DNA from 2 places in the Janthinobacterium sp. NKUCC06_STL genome. Region 2 is predicted to be linked to the other one. Evidence: predicted binding sites of a transcription regulator. Region 2 holds the regulator's gene; the other holds the start of a gene.
The links. Region 2 encodes LexA, which represses DNA repair genes until DNA is damaged. Its sites were predicted from a motif close to ACTGTATNNNNATACAGT; they were not measured.
Positions count from the first base shown of each region.

Region 1: recA (recombinase RecA) is a predicted target of LexA. The motif match lies at 7,549-7,566, and genes of this name have one in related genera.

Region 1 is NZ_JAHKQY010000001.1:1,768,019-1,783,075, reverse strand. It holds gene KO539_RS08100 (GMC family oxidoreductase) at 1-474, opposite strand, end outside; gene KO539_RS08095 (IclR family transcriptional regulator) at 639-1,475, shown strand; gene KO539_RS08090 (6-phosphofructokinase) at 1,472-2,698, opposite strand; gene KO539_RS08085 (sodium:solute symporter family protein) at 2,785-4,833, opposite strand; gene KO539_RS08080 (DUF4212 domain-containing protein) at 4,830-5,144, opposite strand; gene KO539_RS08075 (sensor histidine kinase N-terminal domain-containing protein) at 5,137-6,684, opposite strand; gene KO539_RS08070 (response regulator transcription factor) at 6,681-7,415, opposite strand; gene recA (recombinase RecA) at 7,670-8,773, shown strand; gene recX (recombination regulator RecX) at 8,977-9,432, shown strand; gene KO539_RS08055 (class I SAM-dependent methyltransferase) at 9,581-11,119, shown strand; gene KO539_RS08050 (DUF2889 domain-containing protein) at 11,398-11,958, shown strand; gene sucC (ADP-forming succinate--CoA ligase subunit beta) at 12,031-13,200, shown strand; gene sucD (succinate--CoA ligase subunit alpha) at 13,214-14,095, shown strand; gene KO539_RS08035 (pilin) at 14,309-14,773, shown strand; gene KO539_RS08030 (flagellar brake protein) at 14,795-15,057, opposite strand, start outside.
Region 2 is NZ_JAHKQY010000001.1:764,711-779,767, forward strand. It holds gene KO539_RS03445 (CHASE2 domain-containing protein) at 1-574, opposite strand, end outside; gene KO539_RS03450 (HD family phosphohydrolase) at 571-2,193, opposite strand; gene KO539_RS03455 (MBL fold metallo-hydrolase) at 2,382-3,278, shown strand; gene KO539_RS03460 (inorganic phosphate transporter) at 3,325-4,335, opposite strand; gene KO539_RS03465 (DUF47 domain-containing protein) at 4,378-5,004, opposite strand; gene KO539_RS03470 (replicative DNA helicase) at 5,096-6,481, opposite strand; gene rplI (50S ribosomal protein L9) at 6,617-7,072, opposite strand; gene rpsR (30S ribosomal protein S18) at 7,100-7,390, opposite strand; gene priB (primosomal replication protein N) at 7,416-7,715, opposite strand; gene rpsF (30S ribosomal protein S6) at 7,736-8,125, opposite strand; gene lexA (transcriptional repressor LexA) at 8,401-9,036, shown strand; gene KO539_RS03500 (cystathionine gamma-synthase family protein) at 9,105-10,346, opposite strand; gene purF (amidophosphoribosyltransferase) at 10,495-12,018, opposite strand; gene KO539_RS03510 (CvpA family protein) at 12,057-12,545, opposite strand; gene KO539_RS03515 (SPOR domain-containing protein) at 12,566-13,555, opposite strand; gene folC (bifunctional tetrahydrofolate synthase/dihydrofolate synthase) at 13,580-14,878, opposite strand; gene accD (acetyl-CoA carboxylase, carboxyltransferase subunit beta) at 14,994-15,057, opposite strand, start outside.

The sequences.
Region 1 (15,057 bases), 1.0 Mb from region 2:
TTCCGCGATGGGACGGCGCAGGCGCAGGTCCGACACTTTCAATGGACCGCCGACGCCGTGGTAATCGCTGGCGCCGCGTTCCTGGTCTTCCGATTTCTTGAAATAGGGCAGCACTTCGGCATAGCTCCAGCCTGCATTGCCCAGCTCGGCCCAGCGGTCGTAGTCTTCCTTCTGGCCCCGTACGTACAGCAAGCCGTTGAGCGAGCTGGAGCCGCCCAGCACCTTGCCGCGTGGCCATTGCAGCTGGCGCCCCGCGATGCCGGCGTCCGCTTCCGTGCGGTAGCACCAGTCCAGCTTTGGATCGTGCATGGTCTTGAAATAGCCGACCGGTACGTGTATCCACGGATTGTTGTCCTTGCCGCCCGCTTCCAGCAGCAATACCTGGTTGTTGCTGTCATGCGACAGCCGGTTGGCCAGCACGCAGCCGGCGGAACCGGCGCCGACAACGATGTAATCATAGTGTGTTTGCAACATTGCTCTTGTCTCCTGCGTTGCGGTATCTAACTGCCTCGGCGGGCATTTTTTGCGATACACTGGTCTTTATTGGTTATTTTTTGGAACGTCTGGTTCCATTTATAAAAGACGTGCAGCACCGGGACAAGCGGAAACAGCCGCATACGCGAGAGGTGAAACAGAACATGCATGATGCGTTTCAAAAACGGCCGGGTGAGGCCGAAGAAGGCAACCAAGCGGGTGCTGGCACGGCGGCCAGTCATGGCGACGAGGCGCGGGGCTTGCGTGTGCTGCGCCTGATTGAGCACCTGGCCAGCGCCAGCCAGCCCTTGACCCTGTCGCAGCTGGCTACGCGCATGCAGGTGCCCAAGGCCAGCATGATGCGCTTGCTCGATACCCTGGAACAGCATGGCTATGTGCTGCGCACGCCCGTGGGACGCGGCTATGTGCCCGGCGCGGCATCCACCAACCTGGCGCTGGCGACCCTGCGCAACAATGCCCTGATCCGCGTGAGCCGCAGCATCCTGGGCAGCCTGGTGGCGGTCACGGGCGAGACGTGCAACCTGGCCATTCCCGAGGGCAATGCGATCGTCTACGTGGACCGCGTGGAAACGCAGGAACCGCTGCGCCTGCACCTGGTGCTGGGTTCGCGCGCGCCCATGCATTGCACGGCCAGCGGAAAATTATTTCTGGCGCACATGACCCTGCTGGAGCGGCGCGAATTGCTGGCCATGCTGGGCCTGGAAGAGCGCACGCCGAAAAGCATCACGGATCCCGCGCTGCTGGAGCGCGAGATCGTGCGCATCGCCCGCCTGGGCATCGGCATTGATGACGAGGAATTCGTGCACGGCATGGTGGCCGTCGCCGTGCCCATTTGCGCGGCCGACGGGCGCATCGTGGCGGCCGTGGCCTGCCACGCGCCTGTGGCGCGCAAGTCCGTGGAGCAACTGCTGCAACACGTGCCGCAGTTAAAAGAAGCGGCCGTCAAGCTGCGGCCGCTATTGCTAGCGGAAAACAGCTAAGGTTTCAAGACCTTCGCTACTTTTGCGGCGCGCAGACGGAAGGCATCGGGCATGCCCGAACCCAGCAGCGGGCGCAGATATAACCTGAAAGCATCGGTGACGTCCGTGCCGCTGGCGCTGATGAATTCGTCTTCCATGGTGCGGGTCTTGCCCGCGACCTCGGTGAGCGGCAGCAATTCATAATCGACGGAATAAAAGCCCGTACGCTTGATGGCAACAGAGCCGTCACGGTCGCCCCACATGGCGAACTGCACCGCCTTCTCGCCCACTTCGCGCGCTTCGCGTTGATCGACATCAGAGACGCAGCCGATGAAGGAGCGCTGCAGATAGCCGAAGGTATCGCCGCGCACGCGCTTGATGCCGAGCCTGGCCTTGATTTCGTCGCACAGCAGGTCGGCCAGCGCGCCCGTGCCGGACAATTGCACATTGCCGTGCGCATCGCGTTCGACCTCATTGCCCACCTGTTTGGCCAGCAGGCTGGCGATCGGTTCGCCCGAAGCGTCGTGGATGCCTTCCGACACGGCGATCACGCAGCGGCCATATTTTTCATAGGTCGCCTTCACGTCGGCAAGGAAGTTGTCGAGCACGAAGACTCGCTCGGGCAGGTAGAGCAGGTGCGGGCCATCGTCGGGGAACTTCTTGCCCAGCGCCGAGGCGGCCGTCAAGAAGCCCGCGTGGCGGCCCATCACCACGCCCACGTACACGCCGGGCAAGGCCGCGTTGTCGAGGTTGGCGCCGGCGAACGCTTGTGCGACGAAACGCGCGGCCGAGGGAAAGCCGGGCGTGTGGTCGCTGCCCACCAGGTCGTTGTCGATGGTCTTCGGGATGTGGATGCAGCGCAGCGGATAGCCGGCCTTGTGCGCTTCCTCGCTGACGATGCGCACCGTGTCGGACGAGTCATTGCCGCCGATATAAAAGAAATGTTCGATCTCGTGCGCGCGCAGCACTTCGAAGATTTGCTGGCAGTAGGCAATGTCGGGCTTGTCGCGCGTGGAACCGAGGGCCGAGGACGGCGTGGCGGCCACCAGTTCCAGGTTGTGGCTGGTTTCCTGCGTCAGATCGACGAATTCTTCATTGACGATGCCGCGCACGCCATGCAGCGCGCCATACACGCGCGTGACATGCTGAAAGCGCCGCGATTCGAGCACCACGCCCACCAGCGACTGGTTGATGACGGCGGTCGGGCCGCCTCCCTGGGCAACAAGAATTTTTCCAGACGGCATGGGATTTCCTCGTAAATGGAACGGCCCTCCAGCCTACTCCTTTTTTGCCGCGGCGCTGTCTTTTTACCCCAGGTCTTGATGCGCTTTTATTCCGGCGCCCTAATATGCTCGACCAGCCCCGTGCTGCGGCGTCCCGGCGCCGGTGTCAGCCAGCTGACGAGGATGGCTGCGGCTAGGCCGGCCGGCACGCCGAAGATGCCGGCGGAGATGGGCGCGATATGCATCCATTGACCACTGGCATTACCTCCCAGCATGGTGCTTGTGTGCAGCATGTAATACAGGCACACGCCAAAGCCCGTCAGCATGCCGGCCAGCGCGCCCTGGTAGTTGGCGCGTTGCCAGAACACGCCCAGCACCAGCGGCGGGAACAGGGTCGAGGCGGCCAGGGAAAAGGCCACGCCCACCAGCGACAAGATGTCCGCCGGCTTTTGCGAGGCCGCATAGGCGGCGATGAAGGCCACGGCCAGCAGCAGCAATTTTGAAATCGTCACGCGCTTTTGCGTCGAGGCGGTCGGGTCGACCACCTTGTAATACACGTCGTGCGACAGGGCGTTGGAGATGGCCAGCAGCAAGCCATCGGCCGTCGACAGGGCGGCAGCCAGGCCGCCGGCCGCCACCAGGCCGGAAATCACGTAGGGCAGGCCGGCGATCTCGGGCGTGGCCAGCACCAGCACGTCGGCGTCGATGGAAATTTCCGCCAGTTGCACGATGCCGTCGCGGTTGACGTCGACGATGCTGATCAGGGGACTGAGCTTGTCCACATTGGCCCAATACGACACCCAGGTGGGCAGGTTCGCGTATTGCGTGCCCACCAGCGCCGAGTAAATGTCGTATTTGACCAGCACAGCCAGCGCGGGAATCGTGAGGTAGATCAACAAGATGAAGAACAGGGTCCAGAAGACGGAGACGCGCGTCTCGTGCACGGAGGGCGTGGTGTACGATCGCATGAGGATATGCGGCAGGGCGGCCGTGCCCAGCATCATGCAGAATACGAGGGCCAGGAAATTGTTGCGCTTGATGTCGGATTGCTCCCGGTCGGCGGCGGGAAACGGCTGCGCGTGCGGAATGATGGGCTCGGCGCGTTTCTGGTTCTGCGCCTGCGCGGCCTGCCACAGCACGCGTGCCTCATCCGGACTTTTCGGATAGGCAATCAGATAGCGTTCCGCGTTGCGGATGTCGAACAGCGAGGCATTGCGCTGGCGCAAACTATCGAGCTGGCGCTGGGCCGTCAGATGGCCTTGTTCCCAGGAAGCGGGCAAGTCGTCGATGCGTGCCTGGTAGCTGATGGCGCGCTGGTGGAAGATGGCGCGCACTTCGTTTTCTTTCGGATCCGTTTCCAGCACGTGTTCGCGCGCGCTCAGTTGCGGCAACACCTTGCCGTAGGCGATCTGCGGCACGGGATTGTCCGCATGCTTGACCGACAGCCATATGGCGGGAATCAGAAAGGCGACGAGGATGATGATGTACTGCGCCACCTGCGTCCACGTGATGGCGCGCATGCCGCCCAGAAAGGAGCACACGAGGATGCTGGCCAGGCCCAGGAAGATGCCGACGGAAAAATCCACGCCCGTGAAGCGCGAGGCGATCAGGCCGACGGCGTAGATCTGCGCCACCACATAGGTAAACGACACGATGATGGTGGCGGCCACGGCTACCACGCGCACGCTGGCACCCCGTTTGTCGGTGCCGCTGCCGTAGCGTGCGGCGAGGAAATCGGGAATCGTGTACTGGCTGAACTTGCGCAGGTAGGGCGCGATCAATAGCGCCACCAGGCAATAGCCGCCCGTCCAGCCCATGATGAAGGCCAGGCCGTCGAAACCGTTCAGGTACAGGCCGCCGGCCAGGCTGATGAAGCTGGCCGCCGAAATCCAGTCGGCGGCCGTGGCCATGCCGTTGAACATGGCCGGCACCCGGCGCCCCGCCACATAGTATTCGGTGACGTTCGAGGTGCGGCTGATGACGCCGATGGTGGCGTACAGGGTGATGGTGACGAGCATGAACAGGTAGCCGATCCACGCGCGCGGCATGCCTTCCTGCTCCAGCACGGACAAAGCCAGCAGGAAGGCGGCGAAGCCGGCCGTAAACAGCAGGTAGTAGCGGCACAGGCGCGCAAAGAAGCTGCGCTGGGCGCTCATGTTTGCTCCTCGGCATGAAAAGCCCGGTCCAGGCGCCGCATGCGCCAGGCATACAAGGCGATGATGGCCAGGTAGACCAGCGAGGCGCCCTGGGCCGCCATATAAAAGGGCAGCGGCCAGCCGAACAGATTTAAATGCAACAGTTCGCGTGCATAAAACACGGTCAGGAAGCCCGTCAGCAGCCAGACCAGCAGCAGGATGGCCGTCAGGCGCCGTGTCTTGCGCCAGTGCACATCGCGGCGCGCCTGCAGCTCGGGGCTGGGCGTGCGCGCCGGCCGCGCCGGGGGAGCGCTTGGGCTTGGCTTATCCATACGTGATGTCATCCTCTTCTGGCGCGTCCGGCAACAGCAGGGCGATGCTCAGGCGCAACAGGGTGCCCGGCAGCTTCGGCGACTGCGCGCGCGGATTGTTAAAAATATCGACTTCGGCGCCATGCTGCTGGGCAATTTCGCGCACGATGGCCAGGCCCAGGCCGCTACCGTCGACATTGCTGCCGAGAATGCGGTAAAAGCGTTCGAACACGTGGGCCCGTTCGGCCGGCGCAATGCCGGGGCCAGTATCTTCCACTTCCAGGATGGCCAGCTCCAGGGTGCTGCGCACGCGCACCGTGACGCTGCCACCGGCCGGCGTATAGCGCAGGGCATTGTCGATCAGGTTGCTCAGCAGCTCGCGCAGCATCATGGCATTGCCGGAAATCATGATCGAATACGCGGGCTGCTCGAAGCCCAGGTCGATATGCTGGGCAAACGAGGCTTGCACCCAGTCCTGCACCACGCCGCGCGCCAGTTCGCTCAGTTCGATCGGCTCGAAAGCCGTGCCCGCCTGCGGCTGGTTTTCCGCGCGCGCCAGGGCCAGCAGTTGGTTGACCAGGCGCGTGGCCGCTTCCGAGCTTTTCGCCAGTTGCAGCAGCGAGCGGTGGATTTCGTCGTGGTCGGTCTGGCGCAGCGCCAGCTCGGACTGCATGCGCATGCCGGCCAGCGGCGTCTTCATCTGGTGCGCGGCATCGGCGATGAAGCGTTTCTGCATGTCGATCGACAGCGACAGCCGCGCCAGCATTTCGTTGAGCGAGCCGACCAGCGGCGTGATTTCCTCGGGCACCTGGCCCGATTCGATGGGCGATAAATCGTCGGGTGGCCGGGCGCGTATGCGCTCCTGCAATTGCGCCAGCGGCGACAGGCCGCGCGCCAGGGCAAACCAGACCAGGGCCAGGATCACGGGCAGGATGATGAACTGCGGCAAAATCACGCCCTTGATGATTTCATTGGCCAGCTGGGCGCGCTTTTCCAAGGTTTCGGCCACTTGCACCAGTGCGCGGCTGGGCTCATCGTCGTTGCTGGAAGGAATGTCGAGATAGCTGAACGCCACGCGCACGGGCGTGCCGTGGATGGTGTCGTTGCGAAACAGCACCATGCCGCTGCGGTATTTGTCGGGGTCCTGCGGCGGCGGCAAATCGCGGTCACCGTCGAGGTATTCGCCGCGCGGCCCCACCACCAGATAATACAGGGTGTCGATATCGTCGCCGCGCAGGAAGTCGCGGCCATTATTATTGCTGCTCTTTTCGTTCTTGTCCGGCACGCGGCGCAGCATGGCGCCGTCAGCCTGCTTGACCTGTTGCGTGAGCACGGTCACGCTGTCTTCCAGCGCATGGTCGAACGGCTGATTGGCGATGCCCTTGGCCACCAGATAGGTGATGGCGATGCTCATCGGCCACAGCAGCAGCAGGGGCGCCAGCATCCAGTCGAGGATTTCGCCGAACAGCGAATGCTCGATGGTGTCGTCTTGTTCCGTGGTGGGCGGCTCGAACCAGTCGTCGTCGTCCGGCTCGTCTGCTGGCGCCTCGCGCGCCTTCACTTGCTGGCGGGTCCGCTGGCCGGGCTGGCCGACTCGCCTGCTTCGGCGTTCAGGCGCGCCGCTTCCGAGTATTTTTCCAGGCAATAGCCGAGGCCGCGCACGGTGGCGATGCGCACGCCGCCCACCTCGATTTTCTTGCGCAGGCGGTGCACATACACTTCGATGGCGTTGTTCGACACTTCTTCGCCCCATTCGCACAGGTGGTCGACCAGCTGTTCTTTCGAGACGAGGCGGCCGGTGCGGCCCAGCAATATTTCCAGCAAGCCCAGTTCGCGCGCCGACAGGTCGAGCATCTGGTCGTTGATGTAGGCGCTGCGCCCCACCTGGTCGTAGCTGAGGGGGCCGTGCTTGATGATGGTGGCGCCGCCGCCAGCGCCGCGGCGAGTCAGGGCGCGCACTCTTGCCTCCAGTTCCGACAGGGCGAACGGCTTGGCCATATAATCATCGGCACCGAGGTCGAGGCCATTCACGCGTTGTTCGATGGAATCGGCGGCCGTCAGGATCAGCACGGGCAACAGCGAGGCGCGCGCGCGCAGGCGGCGCAGCACTTCCAGGCCGGACATCTTGGGCAGGCCCAGGTCGAGGATCAGCAGGTCGAATTCCTGGGTGGACAGGGCCGTATCGGCCTCCTGGCCCGTCTTGACGTAGTCGATCGCATAACCGGACTGGCGCAGCGAGCGGGTCAGGCCATCGGCCAGCACGCTGTCATCTTCGGCAAGTAAAATACGCATGGTGCACTTCCTATGCTTGCGGCGGTAGAAGTTTGTATTGTGTTTCATTTTCCGCAAGGTGGCGAGTTTTTGTGAGAAACCAGGCTTGTATTGATCTGTTTCAAAACAAATCCACGTTCCGCTTGCATTGATCACTGTTTTTTTATACAGTACTGTCTGTGTAAAGAATTTAACCCACTGGCGCTATCGCAGGCTGCACGGTTCACGTAGATGCGTCACGTGAATCCGCAACTGTAGAACGGCTGAAAGAACATATGGACGATAAAAAAGCTGTAGTACCCGCATCGGAAAAAGCCAAGGCGCTCGCCGCTGCACTGGCGCAGATCGAGAAGCAGTTTGGCAAAGGTTCGGTCATGCGCATGGATGCCAGCGCAGTGATCGAAGAAGTGCAAGTCGTGTCGACCGGTTCGCTCGGCCTCGATATCGCGCTGGGCGTGGGCGGCTTGCCGCGCGGCCGCGTGGTGGAGATCTATGGTCCGGAATCGTCGGGTAAAACCACGCTGACCCTGCAAACCATTGCTGAAATGCAAAAACTGGGCGGCACCTGCGCCTTTATCGATGCCGAGCACGCGCTCGACGTCGGTTACGCGCAAAAGCTGGGCGTGAACCTGCATGAATTGCTGATCTCGCAACCGGACACGGGCGAACAGGCGCTGGAAATCTGCGACGCCCTCGTGCGTTCGGGCAGCGTCGACCTCGTCGTCATCGACTCCGTGGCCGCGCTGACGCCACGCGCCGAGATCGAAGGCGACATGGGCGATTCCCTGCCAGGCCTGCAAGCGCGTCTGATGTCGCAAGCCCTGCGCAAGCTGACCGGTTCCATCAACCGCACGAATACCCTGGTCATCTTCATCAACCAGATCCGCATGAAGATCGGCGTGATGTTCGGCAGCCCGGAAACGACCACCGGCGGCAATGCGCTGAAATTCTACGCCTCCGTGCGCCTCGATATCCGCCGCACTGGCTCGATCAAGTCCGGCGATGAAGTGATCGGTAACGAAACCAAGGTCAAGGTCGTCAAGAACAAGATCGCGCCACCGTTCAAGGAAGCGCACTTCGACATCCTGTACGGCGCCGGCACCTCGCGCGAAGGCGAAATCCTGGACCTGGGTTCGGATGCCAAGATCGTGGAAAAATCCGGTTCGTGGTACAGCTACAACGGCGAACGCATCGGCCAGGGCAAGGACAACGCCCGCGCCTTCCTGCAAGAGCGTCCGGCGCTGGCCCGCGAAATCGAAAACAAGGTCCGCGCTTCGCTGGGTGTGCGCGAACTGCCGCCGCTGGCTGTTGAAAAGCCGGAAAAAGCCGATAAAGCCGCCGACAAGGCTGCCAAGGCTGCGGAAGCCAAGCCAGAGTAGGTCGGATGAGCGCGGCAAAGCCGCGCGTAATCCGACAACACCACAGACGTCAACAATGTTGTCGGATGACGGCCCAAGGGGCCTGATCCGAGCTACGCATGGCTTGCCGCAAGGTGTGACCATGATCGCCGTCCCGCGCTGTTGCGCCGGGCGGCGATTGTGTTTGGGTGATGTGATCGTGGAATGAAAGACAAGGTGGGTGTATGGCCGCAGTACAACTGAGCCTGAAGGGCAGGGCGCTCCGCTTTTTGTCGATGCGTGAACACAGCCGCATGGAATTGCGGCGCAAGCTGCAGCGCCATGCGCAGGAGGGCGATGACGTGGAAGCCTTGCTCGACAGCCTGGAACAAGCCAACTGGCTGTCGCAGGAGCGCTTTTCCGAGTCGCTGATCCACCGCCGCTCGGCCCGCTTCGGCAATAGCCGCATCATGGCGGAATTGCAAAGCCATGGCATAGCCGGCGAGGCGCTGCAGGAACTCAAGGCGGGCCTGGCCGAAGGCGAGACCGCGCGCGCCTGCGAAGTGTGGCGCCGCAAATTTGGTGAAGTGGCGCAGGATGCCGAGCAGCGCAACAAGCAGATGCGTTTTTTGATGCAGCGCGGCTTTTCGCAGCGCGCCGTGCAGGTGGCCTTGAAGGGGCTGGACCCCGACGAGGAATAAGGTTGGCCATGGCGACCCCGCCGTGCCCCCATGAACTGCGCATTCAAACGCCGTCTGTTTCCTGTATGGCGACGCCGCGCGATCAGGTATGCTGGCGCTCGAACGCTGTGCGATGCGCGCGGCCCCACTGATCGTGACAGGATGCAAGATGAGCAACTGGAATGCCGGCTATATGGCCGAAATCGCTTATACCTATGGCTATTACGAAGAATTGAATCCCTTGCGCTTGCGGCTGCCCCTGCTGGCCGCCGGCCTTGCCTTGCCGGCCAGCGGCACGGCTTGCGAGCTGGGCTTTGGCCAGGGTATCAGCGCCAACATCCATGCGGCGGCGTCCGCCACGCGCTGGCATGGCAATGATTTCAATCCTTCCCAGGCCGCCTTTGCGCAGGAGCTGGCCAGCGCGGCCGGCGCCGGCGCGCAGTTCACGGACGAATCGTTCGCGCAGTTTTGCCGACGCGACGACTTGCCCGATTTCGACTTTATCTGCCTGCACGGGATCTGGAGCTGGGTCTCGGCGGACAATCGCGCGCTGATCGTCGACTTCCTGCGGCGCAAGCTGAAAGTCGGCGGTGTCGTCTTCATCAGTTACAACACGCAGCCAGGCTGGGCCGCCATGATGCCGATGCGCGACCTGATGGCCGAACATAGCCGCGTCATGAGTGCTCCGGGCCAGAGCGTGCTGGCCAGAGTCGCTGGCGCCATCGATTTCGTCGACAGGATGATCGCCGTGCAACCGCGCTATCTGGCGGCCAATCCGCTCCTGGCGGAGCGCTTCGACAAGCTCAAGACGATGGATGGGCAGTATCTTGCCCATGAGTATTTCAATGCCGACTGGCAACCGATGGCCTTTTCCAGCGTCGCGGCCATGCTGAGTGAGGCCAAGCTCGAGTTTGCCGCATCCGCCAACTATATCGCTCTGGTCGACATGCTGAACCTGACGGCCGAGCACCAGCAATTCCTGGCCGAGATACCCGATCCCACCTTCCGCGAGACGACGCGCGCTTTCCTCGTCAACGAGCAGTTCCGCAAGGATTACTGGGTCAAGGGCGCGCGCAGGCTGACGCCATTCGCCCAGGCCAGCGCCTTGCGGGCCGTGCGCGTGATGCTGGCCGTGCCGCGCGACGAAGTGGTGTTGAGCGTGCATGGCGTGCTGGGCGACGCCGATATGGATGAGCGCGTATATGCGCCCGTGCTCGATGCCATGGCCGACCATCGCGTGTACACGATAGGCGAGCTGGAGCAGCAACTGTCGGGCAGCGACGCCAAGCTGGCCGCCTTGCTGCAGATCATGCTGGTGCTGGTCAGCAAAGGCAGTGTGCTGGCTGTTCAGGACGAGGCCGATATCGCCGTGGCGCGGCCGCAGACGGCACGCCTGAATGCGCACCTGCTGGAACAGGCGCTGGCAAGAACCGATTTGCTTGTCCTTGCCAGTCCCCTGACGGGCAGCGGCGTGATTGTATCGCATTTACAACAGCTCTTCCTGTGGGCGAAACTGCAAGGTTGTCTAACGCCCCAAGACTGGGTAAGCGCGACCTGGCCCGTGATGCTGCGCCTGGAGCAACTGTTGACAAGGGATGGGCAGCCCTTGCTGACGGAAGAGGAAAACCTGGCCCAGTTGCTGGTGCACGCGCAGTATTTTTCTGCGCACACCTTGCCTGTTTTGCGCGCATTGGGCGTGACAGACTGAGGCGTGGCGTCGGCCAGCTTGCCGGTGCCTGTCTACCTGCTTCCTGCTTATTCGTATTGTGAATGTTTGTTATTTATTTTGCGATTTTCATTGATAATTTGCGGCGGACGGCCAGACCAATAAATAATTATGTTGCGGCGCAACTAGCGCCCTGTGTGCTACACTTTTAGGGTTTTTGCGGCGCCGCAGGTGCGGTTGCTGTTCGTAGAAGCTGCGAACGGCGTGCTTTATGCACATGGCTGCTTACTAATTATGGCCGCGCAAGCGGCATCGGTCTTATGCCCCTGTCAACTCCCGTATCCCGGCGCGCCCTACGGCACTCCCGCGTTATCGACGTCCAAGCGTATGTGCGCGACGACGGCCTGTGGGATATTGACGCCCGTATCACCGATATCAAAAGCTATGATGCGACCCTGGCCTCCGGCCCCCGTCCCGCCGGCGCCCCTCTGCATGACCTCCATTTACGCATTACCGTCGATCGCGAACTGACCATTGTCGAGGCCGAAGCTGCCTCCGATGCCGTGCCCTATCCCGGTTTTTGCGATACCATCGGCCCCGCTTACCGGGCCTTGATCGGTCTGAATTTATTGAAGAATTTCCGCCGCGACTTGAAACAGCGCCTGGCGGGAATCGCTGGCTGTACCCATTTGACCGAACTGGCGCAAGTCTTGCCGACTGCGACGGTTCAGGCATTTGCCGGCGATGTCTGGTCGACCCGCGACGGTGCGAATGCTGACTTATCGCATGAAAAGCCGTTTCAACTCGACAAATGCCACGCCCTGCGCACCGATGGCGGGGCGGTGGCACAGTATTACCCGCGCTGGGTAGCCAAGCCGTGACCCCGGCGCTTTCCTGTTTTTTTTGCACCACTAACCGTATTTTTACACATCAGTATCAGAAGGGAAGCCAGCATGAAAATCCATGAGTATCAAGCCAAAGAAATCCTCCGGCAGCACGGAGTGACGGTACCACGCGGTATCCCGTGCATGTCCGTCGAAGAGGCAGTCAAGGCTGCGGAAACCCTGGGCGGCCCGGTGTGGGTCGTCAAGGCACAGATCCACGCAGGTGGCCGCGGCAAGGGCGGCGGCGTGAAAGTGGCAAAATCGATCGAGCAAGTCAAGGAATACGCTGACCAGATCATGGGCATGCAGCTGATCACGCATCAGACCAGCGCCGAAGGCCAGAAAGTCAACCGCCTGCTGGTGGAAGAAGGCGCCGACATCAAACAAGAACTGTACGTTTCGCTGGTCACCGACCGCGTTACCCAGAAAATCGTCCTGATGGCGTCGTCCGAAGGCGGCATGGACATCGAAGAAGTGGCCGAGAGCCACCCTGAGAAGATCCACCACGTCACCATCGATCCAGGCACCGGCCTGACCGATGCCCAGGCAGACGACATCGCCGCCAAAATCGGCGTGCCTGCCGGCTCCATCGCCGACGCGCGCGTCAACCTGCAAGGCCTGTACAAAGCGTACTGGGAAACCGACTGCTCGCTGGCCGAGATCAACCCGCTGATCGTTACCGGCAGCGGCAAAGTCATCGCTCTGGACGCCAAGTTCAACTTTGACCCGAACGCCCTGTTCCGTCATCCGGAAATCGTCGCCCTGCGCGATCTGGACGAAGAAGATCCAGCTGAAATCGAAGCGTCGAAATTCGACCTGGCCTACATTTCGCTCGACGGCAACATCGGTTGCCTGGTGAACGGCGCCGGCCTGGCCATGGCCACCATGGACACGATTAAACTGTTCGGCGGCGAGCCAGCCAACTTCCTCGACGTCGGCGGCGGCGCCACGGCGGAAAAAGTCACCGAAGCGTTCAAGATCATGCTGAAAAACCCAGGCCTGAAAGCCATCCTGGTGAACATTTTCGGCGGCATCATGCGTTGCGACGTGATCGCTGAAGGCGTTATCGCCGCAGTGAAAGCCGTCTCGCTGAACGTGCCACTGGTGGTGCGCATGAAGGGCACCAACGAAGACCTGGGCAAAAAGATGCTGGCCGATTCCGGTCTGCCTATCATCGCAGCCGACACCATGGAAGATGCAGCCAAGAGCGTCGTTGCCGCTGCTGCCGGTCAAGCTTAATTAAGGAATCAACATGTCCATTCTGATCAATAAAGATACCAAAGTCGTTACCCAAGGGATCACCGGCAAGACCGGCCAGTTCCACACCCGCGGTTGCCGCGACTACGCGAACGGCAAAGCTGCCTTCGTGGCAGGCGTGAACCCGAAGAAAGCCGGCGAAGATTTCGAAGGCATTCCAATTTTCGCTAACGTTACCGAAGCGAAAAAAGAAACCGGCGCCAACGTTTCCGTGATCTACGTACCGCCAGCAGGCGCGGCAGCGGCGATCTGGGAAGCTGTCGAAGCTGAAATGGATCTGGCCATTTGCATCACCGAAGGCATTCCTGTGCGTGACATGATGGCTCTGAAAGACCGCATGGCCAAAGCCAACAGCAAAACCTTGCTGCTGGGCCCTAACTGCCCAGGCCTGATCACGCCAGACGAAATCAAGATCGGCATCATGCCAGGTCACATCCACAAGAAGGGCCGTATCGGCGTGGTGTCGCGTTCGGGTACCCTGACCTATGAAGCAGTGGGTCAGCTGACCGCACTGGGCCTGGGCCAATCGTCGGCAGTCGGCATTGGTGGCGACCCGATCAACGGTCTGAAGCACATCGACATCATGAAGATGTTCAATGATGATCCAGATACCGACGCGGTCATCATGATCGGCGAAATCGGTGGTCCAGACGAAGCCAACGCGGCTTATTGGATCAAAGACAACATGAAAAAACCGGTCGTCGGCTTCATCGCTGGCGTGACGGCTCCTCCAGGCAAGCGCATGGGCCACGCCGGCGCGCTGATCTCGGGCGGTGCCGATACGGCACAAGCCAAGCTGGAAATCATGGAAGCTTGCGGCATCACCGTGACCAAAAACCCGTCGGAAATGGCGCGTCTGCTGAAAGCCATGCTGTAATTTCAGCCTGGTTACCGCAGTACAAAAAAGGAGCTTCGGCTCCTTTTTTTTGTCCGCAAGACAGGCCGATTCCCGGCCTGGGCGGACGATGCTGGTCCGAACCTGCCCAAATGTGTCGCTTTTCTTTCCATGCGTGCCGCCGCTGCCCGGGCGCGCCGCTGGCATGGCGCTTGCAACGTACCTGGCGTGAGCAATGCACCATGGGAGGATACGATGCGCGCGCAAAGCGGATTTACCCTGATAGAACTGATGATCGTGGTGGCCATCGCCGGCATCCTGGCGGCCGTGGCCATTCCCCAGTATGGCGACTACACGATGCGGGCCAAGGTTAGCAACGTGCTGGCGGCCGCTGCCCCGTTGAAAACGGCCGTGGCCCTGTGCGTGCAGGAAAACGGCGGTGAGGCGGCCGCCTGCAGCACGCCCACGGAGAGCGCACCAAGTGCGATTCCCGTGTTCAGTGCCACGCGCGAAGTGGCCAGCGCCACGGTGGACAAGGGCAATATCGTGCTGACCCTGGCGGCCGACCTGGGCACGGGTATCGGTGGACAAACCGTGACGATGACCATGAAGCCGGGCACGAGCAGCCTGACCTGGTTCAATAGCACCACCGTGACGAATCCGGCGGCGAAGGAGGCGATTACCAAAAACAATATTCCCGACGTGACGCCGACGCTGTAGGTGACGCTTGTCAGCCCGGTATCAGACGATTTTTTGCCGGTCCGCGATCAGCGCTTCATAGGTGAGGTTTTGCAGCAGGGTGTAGTGGGTCGGCTCCAGGTCGATGAATTGCACGCCATACGTATAGATTTCCGCCACCTCGGCGGCGTGGCCATTCGACGGCTTGCCCACGCTGACGTTCTGGATGCGGGCGCGCGTATTGACGCGCATCTGATGCTTGTTCGGCTGCACCAGCAGGGTAAAGCTCAGGGCCACGCCTTCGTCGTCCGGCGTGAGCATGCCGG
Region 2 (15,057 bases):
CGCGCGCCACGTAAGCCGTCACCGTGCGGCCATTCAGGTCGGCGACGGTGAAGGCCGGCTTGGGCAGCACGCCCTTCCTTTGCTGCGCCGAGACGCTGTAGCCGAGCACCACGGGCTGGCCGCGCATGGCTTCGGCAAACAGGCCGTCGTAATCCATGGCCGGGCGCAGTTTTTCCAGCTGCGCCGGCAAGCCGGCCACGCCCGCCAGTTCACCCTGCGCCAGGCCTTGCAGCACGGCGTAGCCGGAACTGGTGTCGGCTTCGGGGAATGCAATGTCAAAACCCAGTGCGGCCACGCCGTAATGGCCGGTGAGCTGGCGCACCAGGCGCGCCTGGATATCGCGGCTCCAGGGAAAACGGCCCACCCGGGCCAGGCTTTGCTCGTCGATGTCGACGATGACGATGCGGCGGTCGAGCTGCGGCTTTTCCGCGCGCATGCGCCAGTCGCCCAGCATGGCGTCCAGGCGCGCGATGTTGTCGTTGCCGGCCAGGCACAGCACGGCCGCCGCCAGCGTCAGCAGTATGCCCAGCAAGCAGCGCGCCCCATGCTTGCGCCAGGCCAGCGACAGCTTCAAGGGATATAGCCCGGAATGGCCGCCTCGTCGACGGCATCGATCTGGCTCGGATGCATGTGCTTTTCAGCGAAGGTCAGATAGACTTTGCTGCGGATGAAAACGTCGAACAGCTCCGGGTCGATATGCCCGTTCAGGCTAAAGTTACCCAGGATGCGCAGCGATTCGGACAGCGACTTGCCCTTCTTGTAGGGCCGGTCGCGCGCCGTCAGCGCCTCGAAAATATCGGCGATCGCCATCAACCGCGCCGGCACCGACATCTGCTCTTTCGTCAGCCCGCGCGGATAGCCCTTGCCATCCATGCGCTCGTGGTGGCCGCCCGCATATTCCGGCACCTTTTGCAGGTGCTTGGGCCACGGCAGCGCTTCGAGCATGCGGATCGACACGCTGATATGGTTGTTGACGATGGCCCGCTCGGCCGCCGTCAGGGTGCCGGCGCGGATGGTCAGGTTTTCCGTCTCGTCGGCATCGAGAAAATCGCGCAATTCGCCATCGGCCGCGCGCCAGCGGCGCCTGGCGATCTGCCGCACGCGCTCCTGGTCCGCCTGCGCCATGCTTTCGCCGCCGACGTTCACCGTGCGGATGAAATCGCGCTCTTCGCGCAGCGCCATTTGCTCCTGCTCCAGCGCGCGGGAGATGGCGTCTGTTTGCTGCGGCTGCGCCGCCTGCTGGCGCAGGGCCGCGATCTCGGCATCGCGCAGCAGCACTTCGTAGCGCGTGTCGATCAGGGCGATGCGGTCGAAGATCGTTTCCAGCTTGGTGGCCTTGTCGACCACATGCACGGGCGTGGTGATCTTGCCGCAATCGTGCAGCAGGCCGGCCAGCCACAGCTGCTTGCGCTCGTTGTCGCTGAGCCGGAAATCGGCCAGCGGCCCGGTGTCCGTCGCATGCGCGGCGTCGGCCAGCAACATCGTCAGCTCGGGCACGAACTGGCAGTGGCGGCCCGTGTACGGCGACTTTTCATCGATGCCGATATTGATCAGGGTGACCAGGGACTCGAGCAGCTCTTCCAGCTGCGAGATCAGCAATTGATTCGTCAGCGCCACGCCCGCCTGCGCGGCCAGCGCCTCGATGAAGCGCTGATCGGTCGAGGAAAAGGCGCGCACCTGGCCCGTCTCGCCATCCTTGGCATTGACCAGCTGCAGCACGCCGATCAGGTCGCCCTCGTGGTCGCTCATGGGCACCGTCAAAATCGATTGCGTGTGGTAGCCGTGGTGGCGGTCGAACTCGCGCATGCCGGAAAAATTGAAGCCCTCGTCGCGGTAGACGTCGGCGATATTCACGCTGCGGCGCAGGTTCGCCGCATACGCGGCCACCGACGCCAGATTCGGCTGGCCGGCGGCGTCGTACAGGGCCACGCCCGGCAAGCCCATGTCGGCGCCCTGCGCGATGCCCAGGCTGTCGTTGACGCTGATGTCGAACGCCAGCTGGCGGCCCTCGGCCACGGGCCGGTACAGGGTCGCGCCATCGGCGCCGCTCATGCTTTTTGCCAGCAGCACGATGCGCTGCAACAGCGCGCCGATATCGTGCCCCTCGCCGCCCAGGCCGTGGCCGAGCGCGACACTGAGTTCGGTCAATTGCTCCAGTCTGTGGGCGATTTTCTCAGGGTGCAACTGAGGCATGTTGGTAGCAATCAGGTAAAGAAAAGGGAAACCGGCAAGCGCCAGTGTAACGGCCGTCCCGCGCACTGTACATTACTTAGTTACAACAAAATGAAATAACTTTCCGTATCGCAACACGCATAAATGTTGCCGCCAATCTTATTAATTAGAATAGAATCAACAATAATTACACCGTAACAAGGTACTGAATGAAATTCACGTTCAGGGGCGTGCGCGGCTCCATCCCCTCCCCCGGCCCGCGCACGGCGCGCTACGGCGGCAACACCACGTGCATCGAAGTGCGCACCGACAACGATAGCCTGATCATTCTCGATGCGGGCAGCGGCATCTTCTCGCTGGCGCAGCACCTGCCGCCGGGCGAACCCGTCGACGCGCACGTTTTCATCACGCACAGCCACTGGGATCACATCCACGGCCTGCCCATGTTTTCGCCCCTGTTCGTGGCTGGCAACCGCATGCGCCTGCACGGCGCCCACGATGCGGCCGCCGGACGCGGCATCGAGCACGTGATGGCGGTGCAGCTGCAAAACAGCTATTTTCCCGTCAGCGAAGCGGCCATGGCGGCCTGCATCGAGTACCGCACCCTGGCGCCCGGCGAAGCGGTCGAAGTGGGCGGCGCGCGCGTGCGCGGCGCGGAAATGAACCACCCCGTCGTCAACCTCGGCTACCGCATCGACTGCGGCGGCGCCGCGCTGTTTTTCAGCGGCGACCATGAACCGTTCTACAACCTGCATCCGCCCGGCCATGCCGAGCATGCGGCCTGCGCGGCGCGCAATGCGCAGCGCCAGGCCGGCATCGACGCGCTGGTCGCCGGCGTCGACGCGCTGATCATGGACTGTTCGTACACGCGCGAGGAATACCCGGGCAAGCAGGGCTGGGGCCACGGCACCTTCGACGCCGCCTTCGACCTGGCCCTGCGCTGCGGCGCGCGGCGCCTGTACTGCACCCACCACGAACCGACCCGCAGCGACGAGCAGCTCGAAGCCGTGTTTGCCGACGTGATGGGCCGCTATGCGAGCCGCCTGGCCGGCTTGCAGGTGTTCCTCGCCTGCGAGGGGCTGACGGTGGAACTGGCCGGCGCATAAAAAAAGGGAGCCGCAAGGCTCCCTTTTTACTGGCGTTGGCTATCCATCACATGATGTGGTGGCCAATCCACCAGGCGACTGCGGCAACAAACGCGGACGCAGGAATCGTGAAGATCCAGGCCCAGACGATATTGCCCGCCACGCCCCAGCGCACGGCCGACATTTTTTGCGACGAGCCGACGCCGACGATGGCGCCCGTGATGGTGTGCGTGGTCGACACGGGAATGCCCAGCGCCGTCGAGACGAACAGGGTGATCGCGCCGCCCGTTTCGGCGCAGAAGCCGCCCACCGGTTTGAGCTTGGTGATCTTCTGGCCCATGGTCTTGACGATGCGCCATCCGCCGAACAGGGTGCCGAAGCTGATGGCCGTGTAGCACGAGATGATGACCCACATCGGCGGCATGGCATCGGCCGCGCTGGAATAACCGGCGGCGATCAGCAGCATCCAGATGATGCCGATGGTTTTTTGCGCATCGTTGCCGCCGTGGCCCAGGCTGTAGGCGGCCGCCGAGACCAGCTGCAAACGGCGGAACCACTTGTCGACCTTGCGCGGCGTCGAACGCACGAATATCCACGACACGAGCAGCATCATGATGGAGCCGAACACGAAGCCCAGTACCGGTGCGATGACGATGAAGGCGACGGTTTTCCACAGGCCGGCGGCGACCAGCGCGCCCGTGCCGGACTTGGCGACAGCGGCGCCCACCAGGCCGCCGATCAGCGCGTGCGAGGACGACGAAGGAATGCCGTAGTACCAGGTAAACAAATTCCAGAAGATGGCGCCCATCAGCGCGCCGAAGATCACGTACTGGTCGATCACGGCCGGATCGATGGTTCCTTTGCCCACCGTGGCGGCCACGGTCAGCTGGTGGAACACGAAGATGGCGACGAAGTTGAACGTGGCGGCCATGGCAACCGCGGTCTGCGGTTTCAATACGCCCGTCGAGACCACCGTGGCGATCGCGTTGGCGGCATCATGGAAGCCGTTCATGAAGTCAAACAGCAGCGCGAGGACGATCAACAGGCCTAGCACGTAGATGCTGATTTGTATGGTCATTGTAGTTTCTTTTCTGATTCTGGTTCAGGACAGGCCCAACGCTTACGCGTTTTCGACGATGATGCCTTCGATAATATTGGACACATCTTCGCAACGGTCGGTCACGGTTTCCAGAATTTCGTAGATCGCTTTCAGCTTGATCAGGTTGCGCACGTCCGGCTCGTCGCGGAACAGCTTGGACATGGCGGCGCGCATCACGTGGTCGGCGTCCGATTCCAGGCGGTCGATCTCTTCGCAGATGGCGACGATCTTGCGCGAGTTGTCCATGTTGTGCAGCATGGCGACGGCGTCGCGCACTTTTTCGGTACAGGCCAGCACCAGTTCGGCCAGGCGCTTGGCTTCCGGCGTGACGGCTTTCAGGTCGTACAGCGAGACGGTTTGCGCCGCATCTTCCAGCAGGTCGAGGATGTCGTCCTGGCGCGTGATCAGCTGGTGGATGTCATCGCGGTCGATCGGCGTGATGAAGGTCTTGTGCAGCATTTCCACGGTGGCGTAGGTGACTTTGTCCGCCTGTTTCTCGATGCTTTCGATCGCATGTACGCGGTTTTCCAGGTCGTCGAAATTGGTCATCAGGCCGAGCATCTCTTTCGCGCCCTTGACGCACAGTTCCGCGTGCTGGTTAAACAATTCAAAAAACTTGCCCTCAGTGGGCATCAAGCGTCCAAACATGTCATTCTCCGTTAAGCATTGAGTCGTGTTATTTACTACAGAAAGCCGCCCCGTATGAGGGGGCGGCCAATGGAATATCAGTGCTGCTGTGTTAGTCGCCTTGGTAAAGCGCCAGGCCACCACTGTAATTGCCAAATTTGGTGTACTGCCCCATGAAGGTGAGGCGGATGCTGCCGATTGGACCGTTACGTTGTTTACCGATGATGATTTCGGCCGTTCCCTTGTCTGGCGAGTCGGGGTTATACACCTCGTCGCGGTAAATGAACAGGATCACGTCGGCATCCTGCTCAATAGCGCCCGATTCGCGCAAGTCGGACATGACAGGACGTTTGTTCGGGCGTTGTTCCAGTGAGCGGTTCAGCTGGGACAGCGCGATCACGGGGCAACCGAGTTCTTTCGCCAGGCCTTTCAAGCCCCGCGAAATCTCGGAAATCTCCGTGGCGCGGTTGTCGCCCGGCGTATTGGCCGACATCAGCTGCAAGTAATCGACGATGATCAGGCCCAGCTTGCCGCATTGACGCGACAGACGGCGCGAGCGGGCGCGCAATTCGATGGAATTGAGCGCCGGCGTTTCATCGATGTACAACTGCGCGTCGTTCATCTTCTGGATCGCATTCGTCAGGCGCGGCCAGTCTTCGTCGTTCAGGCGGCCAGTACGCAGGCGGTGCTGGTCGAGCTGTCCGACGGAGCCGAGCATACGCATGGCCAGCTGGGCGCCGCCCATCTCCATCGAGAACACGGCCACGGGCAAGCCGCTGTCGATGGCCACGTTTTCGCCGATATTGACGGAAAACGCCGTCTTGCCCATCGATGGACGGCCCGCCACGATCACCAGATCGCCCGGCTGCAGACCGGAGGTCATGCGGTCGAGGTCGATGAAACCGGTGGGCACGCCCGTGATTTCACTCTGGTTGTCGCGGCTGTACAGCTCATCGATGCGCTCGACCACCTGCGTCAGCAGGGGCTGGATGGCGGTCCAGCCCTGGGCGCCGCGCGCGCCTTCTTCCGCGATGGCGAAAATCTTCGATTCGGCCTCGTCAAGCATCTGCTTGACTTCCTTGCCTTGCGGGCTGAAGGCCGTGCCGGAGATATCGTCGGCGACGGTGATGAGTTTGCGCAGCACGCCGCGGTCGCGCACGATCTCGGCGTAGCGCCGGATGTTCGCGGCCGATGGCGTGTTTTGCGCCATGGCGTTCAGGTAAGCGAGTCCGCCCACATCATCGGCCTTGCCGAGCTGGGTCAGGGTTTCAAAAACAGTAATGACATCGGCTGGCTTGGAAGCGTTAACCATCTTGACGATTTGCTCGAAGATGATGCGATGGTCATAGCGATAGAAATCCTCCGCATGCATGAAGTCGGCGATGCGGTCATATGCGGCATTGTCGCGCAGCAGACCACCGATAACGGATTGTTCTGCTTCGATCGAATGCGGCGGAATACGGAGGGAATCCAGTTGCGGATCAGAGGGGGCGTTCATGGCGCGAATTATACCCGCTTCGGCGTGCTGGCAAAAATAAAGGGCTGAAATTGAGCGAAAAAAAGGCCACAAAAAAGCCGGGCGAACCCGGCTTTTCATAGTGCGGCAATGCTTGCGGGCCAGGCCCGCAGACAATTACGCGTTCGCGTCTGGAACGACAGCGATAACAACTTCCACGACCACGTCGGTGTGCAGAGCAACCGAAACGTTGTGCTCGCCAACGATCTTCAGCGGGCCGGTAGGCATGCGGATTTGTGCTTTTTCAACAGCAAAACCTTGCTTGGTCAGCGCTTCAGCGATGTCGAAGTTGGTGACGGAACCGAACAGACGGCCATCAACACCAGCTTTTTGAGCAACTTGAACGGTCAGACCGCTCAGTTTTTCGCCCTGGGCTTGCGATGCGGCCAGTTTGGCGGCAGCAGCTTTTTCCAGTTCGGCGCGCTTGACTTCGAATTCAGCCACAGCGGTTGCCGTAGCACGACGTGCCAGGCGTTGCGGGATCAGGAAGTTACGTGCGTAACCGTCTTTGACTTTGACGACTTCGCCGAGGTTACCGACGTTAACAACTTTTTCTAACAGAATGATTTGCATAGTTCTTCTCCAGGAATATCTGACCGATTAAGCGTGGTGCAGATCGGTGTATGGCAGCAGCGCGAGGAAGCGAGCGCGCTTGATTGCGGTGTCAACTTGGCGCTGGTAGTGCGCTTTGGTACCGGTCAGGCGTGCTGGCATGATCTTGCCGTTTTCTTGGACGAAGTCTTTCAGCGTGTCGACGTCTTTGTAGTCGACTTGCTCAACGTGAGCTGCGGTGAAGCGGCAGAACTTCTTGCGTTTGAACAACGGGTTTTGCTGTTTGCGTTTTTCTTTAAGCTTGAGCTTATTTTTGTCGAACTTTTTACCGAATGCCATGTCAGGCTCCTGTATCTAAAATGCGCTAGTCAGAATTGACTGCACTAAAATCAATGATGTGAAACACCAAACTCTTGCTGTTGCGGCTCTTCCTGGCCAGGAAACCCGTGAACTGATACACCCCGCCCAAGCTTGCCTGGCTGAACCGGCCTGAGATTTCGCCAGCGGCTAGCGCGGCAACATCAAACTCGGTCAAACGGGCAATCCCTGCTTCCATCTGCTGCGAACTGTGTTGCAATACTGCATTCACAATCGGCAGCCCTGCCGGGGTATAGCGCAATATTTCGCGCTCGGCAATGATGGCGGTGACTTGTAGCTGGTTCAGCGCACGATCCTGGTCAAGAATTAAGCTGCTGCTGCGGCTGGAGCGGCTGCTGGTGCTTCGGTGCGGTGGCTTTTGGCCGCGTCTTCGCGTTGTACCGATTTCATCATCGGCGAAGGAGCTGTTTCAGCTTTCTTCATTTTAACGGTCAGGTGACGCAACACGGCATCATTGAATTTGAATGCTGTTTCCAACTCGACCAGGGTCTCGTTGTCGCATTCGATGTTCAGGCAGATGTAGTGTGCTTTAGGCAGCTTTTGGATCGAGTAAGCCATTTGACGGCGGCCCCAATCTTCCACGCGGTGAACCGAACCGCCGCGGGTGGTTACGCTGGCTTTGTAGCGTTCGATCATCGCGGGCACTTGCTCGCTTTGGTCCGGATGGACGATAAAGACTATTTCATAATGACGCATGCAAACTCCTTCAGGTCGGATTGATAATCGCCCACCCCGGCGTCAAGACGGGTGTGGGAAGGTCAGCCGAAGATTATAACCGCCTTTTGCAAACGTTTCAATCATTCCTTCCATCAGCGTCCGAAAAGACCGTGCGCCAGCGTGCTTTCCGCCCATGGCCGACTATTTCTTGCGAAATTCGCCGAAAACACGGAAATCCCCTTGCATAGTGGACGATACTGTACAAAAATACAGACTGTTCATATAGACAGCATTTTAGTATGCACCCACCGCTCATGATCAAGCTGACAGCACGACAAGAACAAATCCTGAACCTGATCAAGGACGCGATTGAAAACACGGGCTTTCCTCCCACCCGTGCCGAAATCGCCAATGAACTGGGTTTCAAATCGGCCAACGCGGCCGAAGAGCATTTGCAGGCCCTGGCCCGCAAGGGGGCGATCGAGATTTCGCCCGGCACCTCGCGCGGCATCCGCCTGATCGGCGCGGCCGCCGAAGCGGCGCCATCGAAAGTGCCGGCAGCGCTGCTGATGTCGCTGCCCCTGATCGGCCGGGTGGCGGCAGGCTCGCCCATCCTGGCGCAGGAAAACCTGGAAGCGAGCTACAACGTCGACCCGGCCCTGTTCTCGGCCAAGCCCGACTTCCTGCTGAAGGTGCGCGGCTGGTCCATGCGCGACGCCGGCATCATGGATGGCGATTTATTGGCCGTGAAAAAGGTCGACAGCGCCAAGAACGGCCAGATCGTCGTCGCCCGCATCGGCGACGAAGTCACCGTCAAGCGCTACAAGAAAACGGGCTCCGTCATCGAACTGCTGCCGGAAAACCCGGACTTCAAGGTGATCACCGTGTCGCCGGAAGACGAGTTTGCACTGGAAGGCTTGGCGGTCGGACTGATGCGCAGCTGGCATTAAACTTTATGTGCAAAAAAAAAGGGCCGCGACAGCATCACTGTCGCGGCCCTTTTTACATACGCGGCTGCTTATGCATCCAGCGCGTTGCTGAAATCTTCCAATAAGTCTGCTTCATCCTCGATACCGACTGACACGCGGATCAGCGATTCGGCGATGCCCATGCTGGCGCGGCGCTCGGCACCCATCTCATAGAAAATCGTGTGGGCGACGGGAATGACGAGGGTGCGCGTGTCGCCGAGGTTGCTCGCTGGAATAGCCAAATTCAAACGATTGAGGAAATCGAAGCAGTCGATGCCATCCTTCAGCTCAAAGCTGAACAGCGAACCATAGCTGCGGAACAAGTCCGTCGCCAACGCGTGCTGCGGGTGCGATGGCAAGCCCGGGTAATGCACGGCCGCCACGCGTGGGTCGGCGGCAAGCATGGTGGCCAGCGCCAGGGCGTTCGAGCAAGTGCGGTCCATGCGCAAGGCCATGGTTTCCGCGCCGACGGCGATATGGTGCGCCACTTCCGGTCCCAGCGAAGCGCCGAAGTCGCGCAAGGCCTTGGCGCGGATTTGCGCGATACCCCACTGGGCCGGCGCCGCCTTCTTGTAGTTCTCGAAGATGTTCGGATACTGCGTCCAGTCGAACACGCCCGTGTCCGTCAAGCTGCCGCCCAAGGCATTGCCGTGGCCGCCAATCGATTTCGTCAAGGCATTAACCACCAGTCCCGCGCCCACGGCTTTCGGGCGGAACAGGTAAGGCGTCGTCATAGTGTTGTCGACGATGTACAAAATGCCCTTCTCGCGGCACAAGTCACCGATTTTTTTCAGGTCGGCGATCTGCGTGCGCGGATTGGCGATGGTTTCCACAAAGACGATGCGCGTGGCCGGCGTGATGGCGGCCGCGACATTGGCGACATCGGTGGCGTCGACAAACGCCACAGCGATACCCTGCCCCGTCACCGTTTGCCACAGGCTGTTGGTGTTGCCAAACAAAAAGGCCGACGACACGACATGGTCGCCGGCGCGCAGCAAGGATTGCACCACGGCGCCGATGGCGCCCATGCCGGTGGCGAAGCACAAGGTCGCCACGCCGTCTTCCATCTTGTTGACCTTGTCTTCCAGCGCGGAAACGGTCGGGTTGCCCTGGCGGCCGTAGCGGAAACCCGGCTCCTTGCCCTGGAACACGGAAGCGAGCTGGCGCGCATCGGCGTAACCGAAAGCAACGGAAGTGTGCACGGGCTTGTGCAGGGAGCCGTGCTCGATACCCTTGCGGCGGTCGTTATGCAGGATGGTGGTGGTAAAGCCGTAGGTTTTTTTGGTGGTCATGGTGAGAATTCCGAATATTCGATTTGCCGCGTAACCCCAAGGCAAATGCTGGGGTCAGTCCCTCCGGGATCGGAATGCGCACCACTGGCGCGCATTCCCCCGACGGGTCTGACCCCGAAAAAAAGCCCGGCATCGGCCGGGCAGGTACTTATGCTTCTGTCGTCGCCAGGTTCAGGTTCAGCTGGGAACGTGGCGTATCTTCGGGCGCTGCCGCCTTCGGATGGTGGCGCGCATATTCCAGGCGGTCCAGGTATTCCTGCGACACGTCGCCCGTCACGTAGACGCCATCGAAGCACGAAGCCTCGAAGTTGGTGAGCGCCGGATTGACGTCAGCGATCGCCTGCTTCAGCGCGCCGATATCCTGGTAGACCAGGTAGTCGGCCGTGATTTCGCGGCACACTTCTTCCGTCGTGCGGCCGTAGGCGATCAGTTCGTCGCGCGTCGGCATGTCGATGCCGTACACGTTCGGGTAGATCACCGGTGGCGCGGCCGAGGCGAAGATGACTTTCGTCGCGCCCGCTTCACGCGCCATCTGCACGATTTCACGGCTGGTGGTGCCGCGCACGATGGAATCGTCGACCAGCAGCACGACTTTGTCCTTGAACTCGGACGGGATCGCGTTGAGCTTCTGGCGCACGGATTTCTTGCGCGCCGCCTGGCCCGGCATGATGAAGGTGCGGCCGATGTAGCGATTCTTGATGAAGCCTTCGCGGTACTCGATGTTCAGCGCCATGGCCAGCTGGATGGCGGCCGGACGCGAGGAATCGGGAATCGGCATGACCACGTCGATATGCACGCCTGGCAACTCGGCACGGATCTTTTCGGCCAGGTATTCACCCATTTTCAGGCGCGTGGCGTACACGGAGGCGCCGTCGATGACGGAGTCGGGACGGGCCAGGTAGACGAATTCGAACACGCACGGGTTCAGGCTGGCGTTGTCGGCGCACTGGGCGCTGTGCAATTTCTTGTCGGCATCGATGAACACGGCTTCGCCGGGACCGATATCGCGCACGAAGCGGAAGCCCATGCCTTCCAGGGCCACGGATTCGGAAGCGATCAAGTATTCGGGACCTTGCTCCGTTTCATTGATGCCCAGGCACAGCGGACGGATGCCGTGCGGATCGCGGAAGGCCAGCAAGCCCACGCCGGCGATTTGCGCCACGGCGGCGTAACCGCCCTTGACGCGGCGGTTCAGCACGGTAACGGCCTTGAAGATGGCTTCCGGGTCCAGGTTCAGGCCCGTCGTCGCTTCCTGGATTTCATGCGCCAGCACGTTGAGCAGCACTTCCGAGTCGGAATCGGTATTGATGTGGCGGCGGTCGTTCTTGAACATTTCCAGCTTCAACTGTTCCCAGTTGGTCAGGTTGCCATTGTGCGCCAGGGTGATGCCGAACGGCGCATTCACATAGAACGGTTGTGCTTCCTCTTCGCTCGACGAACCGGCCGTCGGGTAGCGGCAATGGCCGATGCCCGTCGTGCCTTGCAGCGAACGCATGTTGCGCGTACGGAAGACGTCACGCACGAGGCCGTTGGCCTTGTGCATGGAAAACATACTGCTGTGATTGGTCGCAATCCCTGCCGCGTCCTGACCGCGATGTTGCAGGAGCAACAATGCATCATAGAGCAATTGATTGACAGGTTGATGGGAAACGACGCCGACGATGCCACACATGGTGTGCTCCTAAACTGTGCTACTGATTTTAAAAAAATTCAAAATTTCACATGCTGCGCGTAAGCGGCAGGCAGATAAGGCTTGATGGCGCGCGCGCCCTGCTCCGCGAGCGGGCTGAGCTGCGCGTTTTTCCAGAATGGCTGCTGCGGTATGGACGTCATGCCACACAAGATGACGGCGGTCAGCACGATCACAAGGCCCCGCGCCACGCCGAACAGGGTGCCCAGGGTGCGGTCGGCCAGGCTCAGGCCCGTCACCTTGACGAGCGCGTCGACCGTCATGGACAGCAATCCCATCAAAATGCGCACGCCGATGAACAGCACCACGAAAGCCAGCAACAAACGGATGGCCTCGCCCGGCACGGCTTCCGGCAGGAATTTCGCCAGGGTGGCGCCATAGGCGTTGGCAATGACGAACGCCACGACCCAGCTGACCAATGACAGTATTTCCTTGACCAGGCCACGCATCATGCTGATCAGCACGGACGTCACCAGCACGAACAGCACCAGGTAATCGAAGATCGTCACGCGCGCTCAGCCTTGCAACATCACGCCGGCACCAGACTGCCGCCCAGGCCCAGCTTTTGCAGCTTGGCACGGGTCTTTTCGGCGTCTTCGCGGCTGCCGAACGGGCCCACGCGCACGCGGATGCGCTCGCCCGCCGGGCTGGAGACTTTCTGCGTGTACGACTTGATACCCGCTTCACGCAGCTTGTCCTGCAATTCGTCAACCTTGTCCTGCGTCGCCAGGGCCGCCACCTGCACCACGAACTTGCCGCTGCCGGCGTCGTGCGCCTTGTCTTGCGCCTTGTCTTGTGCTTTCTCTTGCGGCTTGCCTTCCAGAATCGCCAGCGCGCGCGCAGCATCGTCGGCCGATTGCGCCGGCTTGGCAGGCTTCGGTTCGGGCTTGGCTTCCGGTTTTACTTCATGCTTGGGCTCTGGCTTGGACTCGGACTTGGATTCGTGTTTCGGCTCCGGCTTGCTTTCGTGCTTTGGCTCCACCTTGACCGGCTTGGGCTCAGGCTTGGGCTCGGGTTTCGGTTCCACATAAGTTGGCTTGACCGGTGCAGGCTGGGCGGCGGCCAGCACGGGTGCCGGTGTGGGCGTCGGCTTGGCCGCAGGCGGCAGCGGCGTATCGACGATTTCCTCGGACTGGTCCAGGCCATTCGCTGCAGCTTGCGCCGGGACGGCCGGGACGGGCGCCGGTGCAGGCGCAGGCGCAACAGCCTTTTCCTTCGACGGAATGTCGATGGCGATATCGTTGAACGGCGCCTTCGGCTCGGAATCGAGCAGCATCGGCAAGCCGACAGCCACGCCCAAGGCCAGGGCAATGGCCCCGACCAGGCGGCGGCGTGCGCGCTTTTTTTCAGGCAAGACCGGATCCGGCGCTTCCTTGCCGCCACGGCGCGATCCACCGCCACCGGAGGTGTTGGCTGCGCGCTTGCGGGTCGGCGACTGTGCTTCGCCAGGGACATAAAAGCCGCTGTCTTCGCCAGAGGATTCTTGCTTGTTTTTAAACAGTTTCGAGAACAAGCCCATGCGTGATTTTCAGTCGAGTGCGTTTCAGTGAAGTGAGGATTTTCGGGCCTTCATCACGCCGGCAACGGTGAGGAAAGAACCAAAGACCACAATTCTATCATTCTCACCGGCCCGGCTCATTGCATTTGCAAAAGCTTGTGCCGGATCATCGAAAATAGACACAGTATGTTCGCTGCTGTCAGGCTTATCTTCGAGCATGATCTGCACCTTGGCGGCCAGCTCGGAAGCCGTGGCCGCGCGCGGCGAAGGCAGGCCCGTCAGGCACCAGTGGTCGACATGTTCGCTCATCGCAGCCAATACGCCATCGATATCCTTGTCCAGCATGGAGCCGAACACGGCATAGGTGTACGGGTGGAAACCCATATTGCCCAGGTTCTGGTTCAGCGCCGAGGCCGCGTGGGGGTTGTGCGCCACGTCGAGGATCACGCTGGGTCGGCCAGGCAAGACCTGGAAGCGGCCCGGCAGTTCCACCGTCACCAAGCCCGTGCGCACTTCCTGCGCACCCACGGGCAGTTTCAGCTTCAGCACTTCCAGGGCGGCCAGCACGGCCGTCGCATTGAGGATCTGGTTGGCGCCGCGCAAGCTTGGATACGCGAGCGAATTGCGGCGCTGCTCGCGTCCGCCGTAGTTCCACTGCTGCTTGTCGCCCGAATAATTGAAATCGCGGCCCATCAGCCACAGGTCGGCGCCGATGGCCTCGGCATGGTCGATCAGCGACTGCGGCGGCACGGGGTCGCTGCAGATGGCCGCCTTGCCCGGACGGAAAATGCCCGCCTTTTCAAAGCCGATCGCTTCGCGCGTGTCGCCCAGGTAATCCGTGTGGTCGATATCGACGCTGGTGACGATGGCCACGTCGGCGTCGATCACGTTGACGGCATCCAGGCGCCCGCCCAGGCCTACTTCCAGGATGGCCACGTCCAGCTTCGCCTGCGACAGCAAATGCAAAATCGCCAGGGTGGTGAATTCGAAATACGTCAGCGGCGTATCGCCGCGCACGGCTTCGACGGCATGGAAGCTGGCGACGATCTGCTCGTCGCTGGCCATCTCGCCCAGCACGCGCGCGCGCTCGTTAAAGTCGAGAAAGTGCGGCTTGATGTACAGCCCCACTTTGTAGCCGGCACGCAACAGCACGGATTCCAGCATGGCGCAGGTGGACCCCTTGCCATTCGTGCCCGCCACCATGATCACGGGGCAGGTAAAAGCCAGTTGCATGCGCGCCTTGACGGCTCGCACGCGGTCCAGGCCCATGTTGATCTGGGTTTCTGAATGGCGGGTTTCCAGCATGGCGAGCCAGTCCGGCAAGGTGGTGGGGAGGTTGTGCATGGGAGACTTCTTGAAAAGAGTGCGCGAGGCGGGAAAGACATGAGACCCGAACCGAAGACTGGGGTCGGACCCTGAGGGTCCGACCCCGGCAGTTCAGGTTTTGGGGTAAATCAAATTACGCCAGTACTTCCACAGCCTGGTTTTGCAACAAGGCCAGCAAGCGGGCGATTTCTTCGCGC